Regions from separate parts of the Paenibacillus sp. KN14-4R genome, predicted to be linked through region 2. Evidence: a T-box and tRNA genes for the amino acid it is inferred to sense, from the RefSeq annotation. Region 2 holds a T-box; the other holds one or more tRNA genes.

Region 1 (7,252 bases), 780 kb from region 2:
GCGATTACTAGCAATTCCGACTTCATGCAGGCGAGTTGCAGCCTGCAATCCGAACTGAGATCGGCTTTTTAGGATTCGCTCCAGATCGCTCTTTCGCTTCCCGTTGTACCGACCATTGTAGTACGTGTGTAGCCCAGGTCATAAGGGGCATGATGATTTGACGTCATCCCCACCTTCCTCCGGTTTGTCACCGGCAGTCATCCTAGAGTGCCCACCCAAAGTGCTGGCAACTAAGATCAGGGGTTGCGCTCGTTGCGGGACTTAACCCAACATCTCACGACACGAGCTGACGACAACCATGCACCACCTGTCTTGAATGTTCCGAAGAAGGACTCTATCTCTAGAGTTTACATTCAGATGTCAAGACCTGGTAAGGTTCTTCGCGTTGCTTCGAATTAAACCACATACTCCACTGCTTGTGCGGGTCCCCGTCAATTCCTTTGAGTTTCAGTCTTGCGACCGTACTCCCCAGGCGGAATGCTTAATGTGTTAACTTCGGCACCAAGGGTATTGAAACCCCTAACACCTAGCATTCATCGTTTACGGCGTGGACTACCAGGGTATCTAATCCTGTTTGCTCCCCACGCTTTCGCGCCTCAGCGTCAGTTATAGGCCAGAAAGTCGCCTTCGCCACTGGTGTTCCTCCACATCTCTACGCATTTCACCGCTACACGTGGAATTCCACTTTCCTCTCCTACACTCAAGTCTTCCAGTTTCCAGTGCGAATCGGGGTTAAGCCCCAACCTTAAACACCAGACTTAAAAGACCGCCTGCGCGCGCTTTACGCCCAATAATTCCGGACAACGCTTGCCCCCTACGTATTACCGCGGCTGCTGGCACGTAGTTAGCCGGGGCTTTCTTCTCAGGTACCGTCACCTAAAGAGCAGTTACTCTCCTTAGCGTTCTTCCCTGGCAACAGAGCTTTACGATCCGAAAACCTTCATCACTCACGCGGCGTTGCTCCGTCAGACTTTCGTCCATTGCGGAAGATTCCCTACTGCTGCCTCCCGTAGGAGTCTGGGCCGTGTCTCAGTCCCAGTGTGGCCGTTCACCCTCTCAGGTCGGCTACGCATCGTCGCCTTGGTGAGCCATTACCTCACCAACTAGCTAATGCGCCGCAGGCCCATCTGTAAGCAACAGGTTACCCCGTTTTTCTTGACCCTCTCATGCGAGAAGACCACTTATTTGGTCTTAGCTACCGTTTCCGGTAGTTATCCCAATCTTACAGGCAGGTTGCCTACGTGTTACTCACCCGTCCGCCGCTAAGCTATTCCCGAAGGAATAACTCCGCTCGACTTGCATGTATTAGGCACGCCGCCAGCGTTCGTCCTGAGCCAGGATCAAACTCTCCATTAAAGACTTTTCCGAAGGAAAATGTCTGATGTGAGCTGATTGCTCAAAATTTACTTACTAGCTTTGTCTTAATCATTCACCCGAAAGTGACAATCTCGACATTTGAGATTTTACAATCTCTTTATATTCATTCACTCGTTGTTCAGTTTTCAAAGGACAATTCTTTTCTTGTTGTCTTCCGTTTTAGCGGCGACAACTTTTATATCATATCATGCTTTCAGTGTTTATGTCAACATGTTTTTGATATTCTTTTTTAAAAGTTTAAATGGTCGGGACGACACGATTTGAACATGCGACCCCCTGGTCCCAAACCAGGTGCTCTACCAAGCTGAGCTACGTCCCGATATAATTTTATTGAAAAAATGGCGCGCCCTGAGAGATTCGAACTCCCGGCCTTTTGATTCGTAGTCAAACGCTCTATCCAGCTGAGCTAAGGGCGCATATTACATAATACTTTTAAAAAGTGGAGCGGAAGACGGGATTCGAACCCGCGACCCTCGCCTTGGCAAGGCGATGCTCTACCCCTGAGCCACTTCCGCATTTTGGTGCGCGTAGAGGGACTTGAACCCCCACGGTCGCCCGCTAGATCCTAAGTCTAGTGCGTCTGCCAATTCCGCCATACGCGCACACTGTGTAATTCATGGTGAGCCATGAAGGACTCGAACCTTCGACACCCTGATTAAAAGTCAGGTGCTCTACCAACTGAGCTAATGGCTCTTATTAAGTTAAATGGGGCGGACGAGGGGAATTGAACCCCCGAGTGTCGGATCCACAAACCGATGCGTTAACCACTTCGCCACGACCGCCACAATCATGCTTAGCATGAGCACTACAAGCGTAGTTCATACCAAGTATTAATTATTTTAAAAAATGGTGGAGGCTGATGGATTCGAACCACCGAACTCGAAGAGAGCAGATTTACAGTCTGCCGTGTTTAGCCACTTCACTAAGCCTCCGGAAAAACTATGGTGCCGTCGAGAGGACTTGAACCCCCAACCTACTGATTACAAGTCAGTTGCTCTACCAGTTGAGCTACAACGGCATATTATTAAGAATGGTGGCTCGGGACGGAATCGAACCGCCGACACGAGGATTTTCAGTCCTCTGCTCTACCGACTGAGCTACCGAGCCTCATACACTTTATAGATAAGTATCTACTATAAAGATAATGGCGGAGCTGACGAGATTCGAACTCGCGGTCTCCTGCGTGACAGGCAGGCATGTTAGGCCTCTACACCACAGCTCCATAATATTTTATTGTATAAATGGTGGAGGCTAACGGGATCGAACCGCTGACCCTCTGCTTGTAAGGCAGATGCTCTCCCAGCTGAGCTAAGCCTCCGAAATATGGTGACCCGTAGGGGATTCGAACCCCTGTTACCTCCGTGAAAGGGAGGTGTCTTAACCCCTTGACCAACGGGCCTTATATGGCTCCCCGAACAGGGCTCGAACCTGTGACAACACGATTAACAGTCGTGTGCTCTACCAACTGAGCTATCAGGGAAAATTGATTAGTATAGAGAATAAAAACCACCACTACGTGATGTGAATGGTGGTTTCGTTCGCTCGGCGACGTCCTACTCTCCCAGGACCCTTCGGTCCAAGTACCATCGGCGCTGGAAGGCTTAACGGTCGTGTTCGGGATGGGTACGCGTGGTTCCCTTCCGCCATCGCCACCAAACTAGCTTTTATTTAAAAAAGCGACCAAGGCTTGTACCTTGAAAACTAGATGCGAATTGAAGAGTAAAGATAGGGTTTACGAAGTCTGATCTTCGTAATGTTTTAGATAAGCCCTCGACCGATTAGTGTTGGTCAGCTCCACACATTGCTGCGCTTCCACCTCCAACCTATCAACCTCGTCGTCTACAAGGGGTCTTACTAATTGGGAAATCTCATCTTGAGGGGGGCTTCGCGCTTAGATGCTTTCAGCGCTTATCCCCTCCGTACATAGCTACCCAGCGGTGCTCCTGGCGGAACAACTGGTACACCAGCGGTACGTCCATCCCGGTCCTCTCGTACTAAGGACAGCTCCTCTCAAATTTCCTACGCCCACGACAGATAGGGACCGAACTGTCTCACGACGTTCTGAACCCAGCTCGCGTACCGCTTTAATGGGCGAACAGCCCAACCCTTGGGACCTACTTCAGCCCCAGGATGCGATGAGCCGACATCGAGGTGCCAAACCTCCCCGTCGATGTGGACTCTTGGGGGAGATAAGCCTGTTATCCCCAGGGTAGCTTTTATCCGTTGAGCGATGGCCCTTCCATGCGGTACCACCGGATCACTAAGCCCGACTTTCGTCCCTGCTCGACTTGTAGGTCTCGCAGTCAAGCTCCCTTATGCCTTTGCACTCTTCGAATGATTTCCAACCATTCTGAGGGAACCTTGGGACGCCTCCGTTACTCTTTAGGAGGCGACCGCCCCAGTCAAACTGCCCACCTGACACGGTCCCTCTACCGGTTATACGGTAGTAGGTTAGAACTCCGATACGATCAGGGTGGTATCCCAACGTTGCCTCCACCTAAGCTGGCGCTCAGGCTTCTAAGGCTCCCACCTATCCTGTACAGATCGTACCAAAGTTCAATATCAAGCTGCAGTAAAGCTCCATGGGGTCTTTCCGTCTTGTCGCGGGTAACCTGCATCTTCACAGGTATTAAAATTTCACCGGATCTCTCGTTGAGACAGCGCCCAAGTCGTTACGCCATTCGTGCGGGTCAGAATTTACCTGACAAGGAATTTCGCTACCTTAGGACCGTTATAGTTACGGCCGCCGTTTACTGGGGCTTCGGTTCACAGCTTCGGATTGCTCCTAACCACTCCCCTTAACCTTCCAGCACCGGGCAGGCGTCAGCCCATATACTTCGCCTTACGGCTTCGCATAGACCTGTGTTTTTGCTAAACAGTCGCTTGGGCCTTTTCACTGCGACCCCCTCGAGCTATTCACTCTACCGGGGTACCCCTTCTCCCGAAGTTACGGGGTCATTTTGCCGAGTTCCTTAACGAGAGTTCTTCCGCGCGCCTTAGAATTCTCTTCTCACCCACCTGTGTCGGTTTACGGTACGGGCACCTTGACCTGACTAGAAGCTTTTCTTGGCAGTGTGAAATCATGACCTTCGGTACTTTAAGTTTCCCTCCCCATCACAGCCCAGCCTTAATGATGTGCGGATTTGCCTACACATCAGCCTCACTGCTTGGACGAGCATATCCATCGGCTCGCGTCACTATCCTACTGCGTCACTCCATCGTTCATAACGGTTTTTGGTGGTACAGGAATTTGAACCTGTTGTCCATTCGACTACGCCTTTCGGCCTCGCCTTAGGTCCCGACTTACCCTGAGCGGACGAACCTTCCTCAGGAACCCTTAGGTTTTCGGCGGACAAGATTCTCACTTGTCTTTTCGTTACTCATACCGGCATTCTCACTTGTGTACGCTCCAGCTGTCCTCACGATCAACCTTCACTGCTGTACACAACGCTCCCCTACCCAAGTAGAAATCTTGTTTCTACATGTCATAGCTTCGGTGGTGTGTTTAGCCCCGTTACATTTTCGGCGCAGAGTCACTCGACCAGTGAGCTATTACGCACTCTTTAAATGATGGCTGCTTCTAAGCCAACATCCTGGTTGTCTTTGCAACTCCACATCCTTTGCCACTTAACACACACTTGGGGACCTTAGCTGATGATCTGGGCTGTTTCCCTCTTGACAATGGATCTTAGCACTCACTGTCTGACTCCTGGATATAAGTATGTGGCATTCAGAGTTTGACTGAACTTGGTAACCCTTGGGGGGCCCCGCATCCAATCAGTGCTTTACCTCCACTACTCTCTTTCCAAGGCTAGCCCTAAAGCTATTTCGGGGAGAACCAGCTATCTCCGAGTTCGATTGGAATTTCTCCGCTACCCCCACCTCATCCCCGCATTTTTCAACATGCGTGGGTTCGGGCCTCCAGTGCGTGTTACCGCACCTTCACCCTGGACAGGGGTAGATCACACGGTTTCGGGTCTACGTCTACATACTAAAATTCGCCCTATTCAGACTCGCTTTCGCTGCGGCTCCGGCTTATCACCTTAACCTCGCATGCAAACGTAACTCGCCGGTTCATTCTACAAAAGGCACGCCATCATCCCTTAACGGACTCTGACTTTTTGTAAGCGCACGGTTTCAGGTTCTTTTTCACTCCCCTTCCGGGGTGCTTTTCACCTTTCCCTCACGGTACTGCTTCACTATCGGTCGCTAGGGAGTATTTAGCCTTGGCAGATGGTCCTGCCAGATTCCGACGGGGTTTCACGTGTCCCGCCGTACTCAGGATCCGTCTAGGAATTTCGCTCACTTTTGGCTACAGGGCTGTTACCTTTTATCGCAGACCTTTCCAGATCTCTTCGCCTAGCAAGCTATTTCCATGTTGACGTCCTACAACCCCAAAGAGCAAGCTCTTTGGTTTGGGCTAATCCGCGTTCGCTCGCCGCTACTGACGGAATCACTTTTGTTTTCTTCTCCTCGAGGTACTTAGATGTTTCAGTTCCCTCGGTATACCTCCTCTGCAGCTATGTATTCACTGCAGGGTAACTGTGCATTACCACAGCTGGGTTCCCCCATTCGGACATCCCCGGATCAAAGCCTGCTTACGGCTCCCCGAGGCATTTCGTCGTTCGCCACGTCCTTCTTCGGCTCCTAGCGCCTAGGCATCCTCCGTGCGCCCTTATTAGCTTATCTTGCGATCAACTAACTAGGCTGTTCTTATGAAACATAAGAACGCTTTAGATGATTGATGTTTTCAGTTACTGAAAACATCTTCCTATGCTTTACTTCTTCGTTTCGCTATCTAGTTTTCAAGGAACAAGGTTTTCGAAAGGCTATTGGCCTTTCAAAACTGAACACGAGTGAATGAATGTGATCCGAAGATCTGTATTTGAATGTTTCCGTTGCAGGAAACGATTCTCCATAGAAAGGAGGTGATCCAGCCGCACCTTCCGATACGGCTACCTTGTTACGACTTCACCCCAATCATCTACCCCACCTTCGGCGGCTGGCTCCCTTGCGGGTTACCCCACCGACTTCGGGTGTTGTAAACTCTCGTGGTGTGACGGGCGGTGTGTACAAGACCCGGGAACGTATTCACCGCGGCATGCTGATCCGCGATTACTAGCAATTCCGACTTCATGCAGGCGAGTTGCAGCCTGCAATCCGAACTGAGATCGGCTTTTTAGGATTCGCTCCAGATCGCTCTTTCGCTTCCCGTTGTACCGACCATTGTAGTACGTGTGTAGCCCAGGTCATAAGGGGCATGATGATTTGACGTCATCCCCACCTTCCTCCGGTTTGTCACCGGCAGTCATCCTAGAGTGCCCACCATTACATGCTGGCAACTAAGATCAGGGGTTGCGCTCGTTGCGGGACTTAACCCAACATCTCACGACACGAGCTGACGACAACCATGCACCACCTGTCTTGAATGTTCCGAAGAAGGACTCTATCTCTAGAGTTTGCATTCAGATGTCAAGACCTGGTAAGGTTCTTCGCGTTGCTTCGAATTAAACCACATACTCCACTGCTTGTGCGGGTCCCCGTCAATTCCTTTGAGTTTCAGTCTTGCGACCGTACTCCCCAGGCGGAATGCTTAATGTGTTAACTTCGGCACCAAGGGTATTGAAACCCCTAACACCTAGCATTCATCGTTTACGGCGTGGACTACCAGGGTATCTAATCCTGTTTGCTCCCCACGCTTTCGCGCCTCAGCGTCAGTTATAGGCCAGAAAGTCGCCTTCGCCACTGGTGTTCCTCCACATCTCTACGCATTTCACCGCTACACGTGGAATTCCACTTTCCTCTCCTACACTCAAGTCTTCCAGTTTCCAGTGCGAATCGGGGTTAAGCCCCAACCTTAAACACCAGACTTAAA
Region 2 (7,252 bases):
ATTTATTATGACCAAAAAGCGTGACTTCCCCTTGGGTAACGTGTTATCGGTGCTTAATTCATCCATTGTTGTTGTGCTTGGCTTTCTTGATAGTTGGAATGTCGCATTCTACTCCATGCTCTCGATCTATGTGAAGGGCAGGGGAATTGATATGATTCATGTTCAGCACATGAAGGTGACGGCGTTCATTGTGACGGAAGAAAAAGACCTGATGGCCGAAGAGCTCATCAAATTTTCGCATGGTGTGACGATGATTAATGCATACGGTTGTTACAGCCATAAAGAAAAATCGATGCTAATGACTGTGACCACCCGTTACGAATTGCCGTCACTACGAAAGCGAGTGTTTGAACTGGATTCGAAAGCATTCATTAACATTGTGGATACCGCCGAGGTTGTTGGGCGATTCCGGAGAATCATATAATAGAGGTGAGAATGGATATAGGGTCTGTTCCACGTTAAAATGGATGTAGATGAAAACAACGTGGCAGGAGGAATACCCAAAACTTGGTGTACATAGACAAATTAGACCTAGAATATGGTATTATTATGAACAATATTTGCATCTAAAAAGATCAATTTGCAGCAAGAATATATTGAATTTTTAAATGATGATTTCTTTATTTTGTCTAATGGATTGAAAATAACATTAAATTCAAATCAAGAGTATCCCTTGTACATAATCCCCTTAAGCGCTTCAGCAGCGTAGTATAGTGGCATGATTCTGCCTAATTATTGCAGCCAAGTCGCCATATTATCCAGCGGAAAGATCCCGGAGAAGAACACTTGCGGAACGACGACGAGCGGGATGAACTGGATCATCTGAAATTCAGATGAGGCGAAAGTCGATAGCAGTATGCCGAGCGTCAGCGCAACAAAAGCGGTAAGCAGATTAATTAGCATGACATGCCAGATTGAGCCTACTAGAACGAGGTTCAACACATCGAAAGATTCATTTTTTCAGAATCATCCTTTCATTAGTTCATCGAACTTTTGTAAGGCCTTTTTTCATCTTTCATGATTTTGGTGTTGACAAATCAATTTAATACTACTATGATTGTCCATAATCTAATATTAGTTAACACGATGAAAGAGCGAAGTAGTATATTTGTCACTGACTCAGAAAGCCAGGGGTTGATGCGACCTGGCACACACAAATGTTGCGAATTACACTCTGGAGGTACTTAGGTAACGCTAAGCGGATTGGCAATCGATATCATTGCCGAGAGTGGTATTAATAGCGGCTGCAGCGTTATTAATACAATTTGGGTGGTAACACGGTTAATAAATCGTCCCTATGTCTATAACAGACTAGGTACGATTTTTTTTGTTTTCTAATCACAATTTAAACATATAATCAAAAAATTGACCAAGGAGCTGAACTATAATGATGAACATTATTGATGAATTGGAATGGCGCGATGCTATTAATCAACAGACAGATGCAGAAGGTTTACGTAAATTAACAAACGAGAAGTCGATTTCATTATACTGCGGTGTTGACCCTACGGGTGACAGTATGCATATTGGCCACTTGATTCCTTTTATGATGATGAAACGATTTCAACTTGCAGGACATCGTCCCGTTATCTTGATAGGTGGAGCAACCGGGACAATTGGCGATCCGAGCGGCCGTACAACAGAACGTACGTTGCAGACGATGGAACAAGTACAGCAGAATGTAGATGCGTTGACAGCGCAAATGAAGAAGCTATTCGTTAACGAGGGAGACACAGGTCTTCGCATGGTGAACAACTTCGATTGGACGCATAACCTTACAATCTTGGATTTCCTTCGTGATTACGGGAAAAACTTCAGCGTCAACACGATGCTGGCGAAAGACATCGTAGCAAGCCGTTTGGATTCGGGAATTTCCTTTACCGAGTTCTCCTACCAAATTCTTCAGTCTATGGACTTCCATCATTTGTTCAAGAATGAAGATGTCCAATTGCAAATCGGCGGTGCGGATCAGTGGGGCAACATTACAAGTGGTCTTGATCTGATTCGTAAAAAAGAAGGGTCAGAAGCTAAAGCATTCGGCTTAACAATTCCGTTGATGTTAAAAGCGGACGGTACAAAATTTGGTAAAACAGCCGGTGGTGCCATCTGGCTTGATCCGAAAAAGACGACTCCGTTCGAGTTCTACCAGTTCTGGGCAAATACGGATGACCGCGATGTAATTAGATACCTGAAATTCTTCACGTTCTTAACGAAAGAACAGATCGACGCATTGGAATTGAAGGTGCAGACAGAGCCTCATAAACGCGAAGCACAACGTGTACTCGCTGAAGAAATGACAAAGTTCGTGCACAGCGAAGAAGCGTTGATTCAAGCACAAAAGATTACAGAAGCATTGTTCAGCGGCGACATTAAGTCACTGACAGCGGACGAAATCGAACAAGGCTTCAAGGATATGCCTACATTCCATGCTTCCAAGGAAGCCAAAAATATTGTAGACTGGCTCGTTGAATTGGGAATTGAACCATCCAAGCGTCAAGCGCGTGAAGACATTACAAATGGAGCTATTTCAATGAATGGAGAGAAAGTAACGGACTTGGATATGGACGTTACAGTGGCCAACTCCTTCGGTGGACGATTCATCATTATTCGCAAGGGTAAAAAGAGTTACAACCTCGTGAAACTGGGAGAATAGCTGATTTATCAGCTTTCTCTTTCTAAGAATGGAGGCGAGGATTAGGGATGCCGGGATCATCGTGGAGAAGATCACTTCAACTAGCATATTTTAATCATCGTTTAATATCGAGAGTGAACCAAAGCAAGCAAGTTAACTGGCTCATCATTGAATTAGGACTGAGACATGTTGCATGTGAGAAGATTAATGAAGAGCTGGATCGTATGCTGATCGGACTCAATCGATTGTTTAAGTATAAGAGTGTGAAGCAGGCAACATTGGGCTATTATCGCATGCTGAACATCAAGAAAGAGGAAGAAGTATACCATCCGACAATTCATATTCTTGTGCCGACGATTAAGAGTTATTTTCAAGGCCGATACTATATCAAGTATGGTGAATGGCTATCACTATGGCAGAAGGCGCTCGATATGGACCCTGAAAATAACTTGTCGGTGAGTGTGAATGTCTTAAATGGAAAATGCAATCAGCAGGATATTACCTGTAAAATGGAGCAAGGCTTAATCCGATTGCTGAATGAACCAGATCGAATCCAAGCCGAAAGCGACGGGCAGCTTGCTGCACGCAGACTCGTAGGATATAGTAGATTGTTAAATGAAGAGATGGATTACTTGTATCCAGGGATTGAATATGACTTGAGTAAATATGATACAAATGATGTAGTTGCCAACTGTGCATTTGATTTCATGATACAGTGGCATCCTGGAATAAAAAATTAAGGAAATCATCCATTTTTCCTCGGTTTTCGCTATGACATCAATCACAAAAACATGTGTAATTTTCATAACAATAGGACTGATTTTTGAGCTGAAAAGACAGCTGAAAATCAGTCTTTTTTATTTTTTCTTCCAATTTTTAACCTTCGTATTTCGAGTGGGTTTACGTTCGGAAGTTGAACCTAAATTCAAGATATTAGAAGAAAGGGTGGATATTACTATTTTTGTTAGATCTGTTGCGGTTCTATGAACAAACAGACATGTTCCCCTGCATGTATAAGTATTCTTTTTGGTCAAATGAAGACCTTTCTATTTTATAGTTAACGTGAAGCCAACGAGATCTTCAAAGTGAAAAGAGAATTTATAAATATTCGATATAATTTATTATTATTCATTACTTTTTCCGGAGAATGCTTTGCCCCATAAAAGCGTAAATCATTTAAAGCGTTCGTTGATGAAGTGGCAAAACCTTTAAAGTGCTTATTAATAAGATTCTGGAAAAAATCTGAAAATCCTTGTGTAACGGGGTTTTAAAACGCATTGACAGAACAAAAAAATAAGGCGTATACTGGCGGTGAAAGTTAATCGATTAACACTTTTATAGAATTTCTGTCATAAGAACAAGGCGGTGGTCTCATAACACATCAGTTGTATTCCTTAAGTGATAATTCATATCTTATTCATGAATTGGAAGAATTAGGAAGATGGATAATAGAGAGAAAGAAGGATGGACTATGGCCAATTCAAAAAAATTGACACTGTTCGGTTTAATTGGTATTACGATGGCATTCTTCGGTACTGTACGTAGTGTACCGACGCTATCCATGACCGGGTGGACACAAATTTTCTACATGCTGGTTGCAGCAATTTTGTTTGCACTTCCAATTGCATTGATGTCTGCGGAGCTGTCAACAGGATTCCCGGAAGAGGGAGGCCCGCAGGTTTGGGTTAAAAACGCACTGGGTGAAAAATGGGGGTTTGTTACTTCGTGGCTCCTATGGGTACAAATGTTCTTCGGAATGGTTATGGTCGCTTCGACCGTAGGCATACTACTAGGATATGTCATTGACGCTCATGAACTATCTTCGAATAACTACTTTATATTTGCAGTTATTCTTATTTCTTACTGGGGTGTTACCTTATTGAACTTGAAGTTCGATATGGTCAAGATTGCGGGCAACTGGGGGGCTATTATCGGGGTATATATTCCGTTTCTCTTTCTAGTAGTGCTTGGCGTCATCTATATGTTGAAACACGGCATTCAGCCTGATAACTACTTGGGTAACTTTAAGGCAAGTGACTTGCTGCCGGATCTAAGCAATTTGGGAAGCTTGGCATATTTATCCGGTATCATCTTTATCTTTGCAGGTGTTGAGATCTCCTCAGTACATGCAAAAAACATTGAAAATCCAAAACGCAACTATCCGATTGCGGTTATTGCTTCTGTAATATTGCTTGTTATTTTTAATCTGATTGCAGGTTTGACTGTATCCAACGCTATTCCTAATGGCAAGATTGAACTCGCAAATATTACACAGCCATTTATGATTTTCTGTCAGGATTTAGGCATTCCAACCATTTTTGTAAATATAATTTCTTTGATGATCATGATCGGCGTCTTGGTACAGCTTAGCGCATGGGTACTTGGCCCAAGTAAGTCGATGATCAAAGTCGCAGATGAAGGAAACTTGCCACCTTTCTTCCAAAAGAGAACAAGTAAAGGTATTCCAATTACGTTCGTTCTGATTCAAGCAATTGTCATCTCATTAGTATCGGTTTTATATATCGTTGTTCCTGATGTTAACAGTGCCTTTCTTATCATTACAATTACAACAACCATCCTGTACTGTATCGTATACGCATTGATTGCAATATCAGCTATTCGGTTGCGTTATAAAATGCCAGATATGGAAAGACCGTTCCGCCTCGGTAACAAAGGGAATGGTTTGATGTGGTTCGTTTCACTGCTGTCTCTGTTTAGTGTTGCCATTACTTTGACAGTCAGCTTGATTCCACCATCCATTCTTGCTCCAAGCCAATCAACAGGATATATCATTTATCAAGTTGTAGCGACCGTTGTTATGATAAGCATTGCTCTAATCATTTACAAATTCAAGAAGCCAAGTTGGAAACTTAAGTGAAAAATATCACAGAATAAGCTTTTTATCATAAATACTATTATACGGAGGTACTCAACATGAACTATCAAATCCCAGATATTAACCTCAAAGCATTGTTCCTTGGCTCTAAAGGCGAAAACGTCGATCTGTTTAAAGAGGTGCTGCTCAAGGTCGTAGACGAGCATGTGGGCTGGCGTCAAAATTACCAACCACAAGACTTGCCAGTAATTACGCCATTCGATAAAAGTTCAAAGAGCTTCCAAGATACAGCCGATCATGTACGCAGCGTATTTAACGTATTGTCTTCCAAACTTCGTTCCCAATCGCTGCCATGGCATACAGCAGGACGTTTCTGGGGACATATGAACTCCGAAACCTTGATGCCAGCCATCATGGCTTATACAGCAGCAATGCTTTGGAACGGTAATAACGTGGCTTATGAGTCCTCTCCAGGCACGTCGCAAATGGAAGAAGAAGTTGGTCATGAACTTGCTAAAATGATGAGCTACAAAGCAGGCGAAAGCTGGGGCCACATTTGTGCGGATGGTTCAATCGCTAACTTGGAAGGACTCTGGTATGCACGTAATATCAAATCTCTTCCACTGGCTATCAAAGAAGTTGCGCCTGAGGCTGTTCCAGGCAAATCCGAATGGGAATTGCTGAACATGTCCACGGAAGAAATCATGGAACTTACAGAAAAACTCGCTGACCAAATGGATGAAATTAAAGCTAAATCCGCTCGCGGTGGCAATAATCTTCAAAAACTTGGTAAATGGCTCATTCCACAAACCAAACACTATTCATGGTTGAAAGCCGGCGATATTATCGGTATCGGTCTAGATCAAGTTGAAGCTATCGATGTTGACAGCGAATACCGCATGGATATTGTGAAGCTCGAAGCACGTATTCGTGAGCTGGCTGCACAGAACATTCCAGTTCTGGGTGTTGTCGGTGTCGTGGGAAGTACAGAAGAAGGTCAAATTGACCATATTCACAAAATCATCGAACTGCGTGAAAAACTTGCTAAAGAAGGCATCTACTATTACGTTCACATCGATGCTGCATATGGCGGTTATGCTCGTGCAATCTTCCTCGATGAAAATGATGAATTTATCGAGTACAACAAAATTGATGAGGTGTTTAAAAAATACAATATCTTTACAGATATGACGCTGAAAGACGAATGGCTTACTGAAGATATATACAATTCCTTTAAAGCCATTAGCAAAGCAGAATCCGTAACCATTGACCCTCACAAAATGGGTTACATTCCTTACTCTGCTGGTGCGATTGCAATCCGCGACATCAGAATGCGTGAAGCGATTTCTTACTTCGCAACTTATGTATTTGAAAAAGGCGCAGATATTCCTGCACTGCTTGGTGCGTATATCCTTGAAGGCTCCAAAGCAGGCGCAACAGCAGCTGCTGTATGGACAGCCCATAAAGTATTGCCGCTGAACGTAACGGGATATGGCAAGTTAATGGGTGCAAGCATCGAGGGCGCTTATCGCTTCTACAACTTCCTGAAGGGCAAAAAATTCAATGTTAATGACAAAGTCATTACACTTCATCCATTGACTAAACCTGACTTCAACATGGTTGACTATGTATTTAACGAAGAAGGCAACACTGATCTGACGAAGATGAACAAACTGAACCATGACTTCTTCGATTATGCTTCTTACGTTAAAGGCGGTTTGTACAGCAATGAATTTATTACTTCCCATACGGACTTTGCTATTCCGGACTACGGCCACAGCCCA

The links. The T-box of region 2 lies ahead of tyrS (tyrosine--tRNA ligase). A T-box ahead of a tRNA ligase gene usually reads a tRNA of that ligase, here a tRNA-Tyr.
Region 1: it has a tRNA-Tyr gene. The T-box ahead of tyrS (tyrosine--tRNA ligase) is inferred to sense a tRNA for this amino acid. The anticodon was not compared.

What each region holds. Positions count from the first base shown of each region.
Region 1 covers NZ_CP197466.1:7,529-14,780, reverse strand. Annotated here, with positions in the region: rRNA gene ACSBOP_RS00115 (16S ribosomal RNA) at 1-1,356, opposite strand, end outside; tRNA gene ACSBOP_RS00110 (tRNA-Pro) at 1,620-1,696, opposite strand; tRNA gene ACSBOP_RS00105 (tRNA-Arg) at 1,717-1,793, opposite strand; tRNA gene ACSBOP_RS00100 (tRNA-Gly) at 1,818-1,892, opposite strand; tRNA gene ACSBOP_RS00095 (tRNA-Leu) at 1,897-1,979, opposite strand; tRNA gene ACSBOP_RS00090 (tRNA-Lys) at 1,995-2,070, opposite strand; tRNA gene ACSBOP_RS00085 (tRNA-His) at 2,084-2,159, opposite strand; tRNA gene ACSBOP_RS00080 (tRNA-Tyr) at 2,225-2,309, opposite strand; tRNA gene ACSBOP_RS00075 (tRNA-Thr) at 2,320-2,395, opposite strand; tRNA gene ACSBOP_RS00070 (tRNA-Phe) at 2,409-2,484, opposite strand; tRNA gene ACSBOP_RS00065 (tRNA-Asp) at 2,523-2,599, opposite strand; tRNA gene ACSBOP_RS00060 (tRNA-Val) at 2,620-2,695, opposite strand; tRNA gene ACSBOP_RS00055 (tRNA-Glu) at 2,702-2,776, opposite strand; tRNA gene ACSBOP_RS00050 (tRNA-Asn) at 2,782-2,857, opposite strand; rRNA gene rrf (5S ribosomal RNA) at 2,918-3,034, opposite strand; rRNA gene ACSBOP_RS00040 (23S ribosomal RNA) at 3,136-6,066, opposite strand; rRNA gene ACSBOP_RS00035 (16S ribosomal RNA) at 6,299-7,252, opposite strand, start outside.
Region 2 covers NZ_CP197466.1:3,615,134-3,622,385, reverse strand. Annotated here, with positions in the region: gene ACSBOP_RS17860 (YitT family protein) at 1-424, shown strand, start outside; partial or broken gene ACSBOP_RS17855 (ABC transporter permease) at 670-942, opposite strand; T-box leader at 1,078-1,300, shown strand; gene tyrS (tyrosine--tRNA ligase) at 1,391-2,653, shown strand; gene ACSBOP_RS17845 (protein rep) at 2,701-3,372, shown strand; gene tyrP (tyrosine-tyramine antiporter) at 4,104-5,510, shown strand; gene tdc (tyrosine decarboxylase) at 5,567-7,252, shown strand, end outside.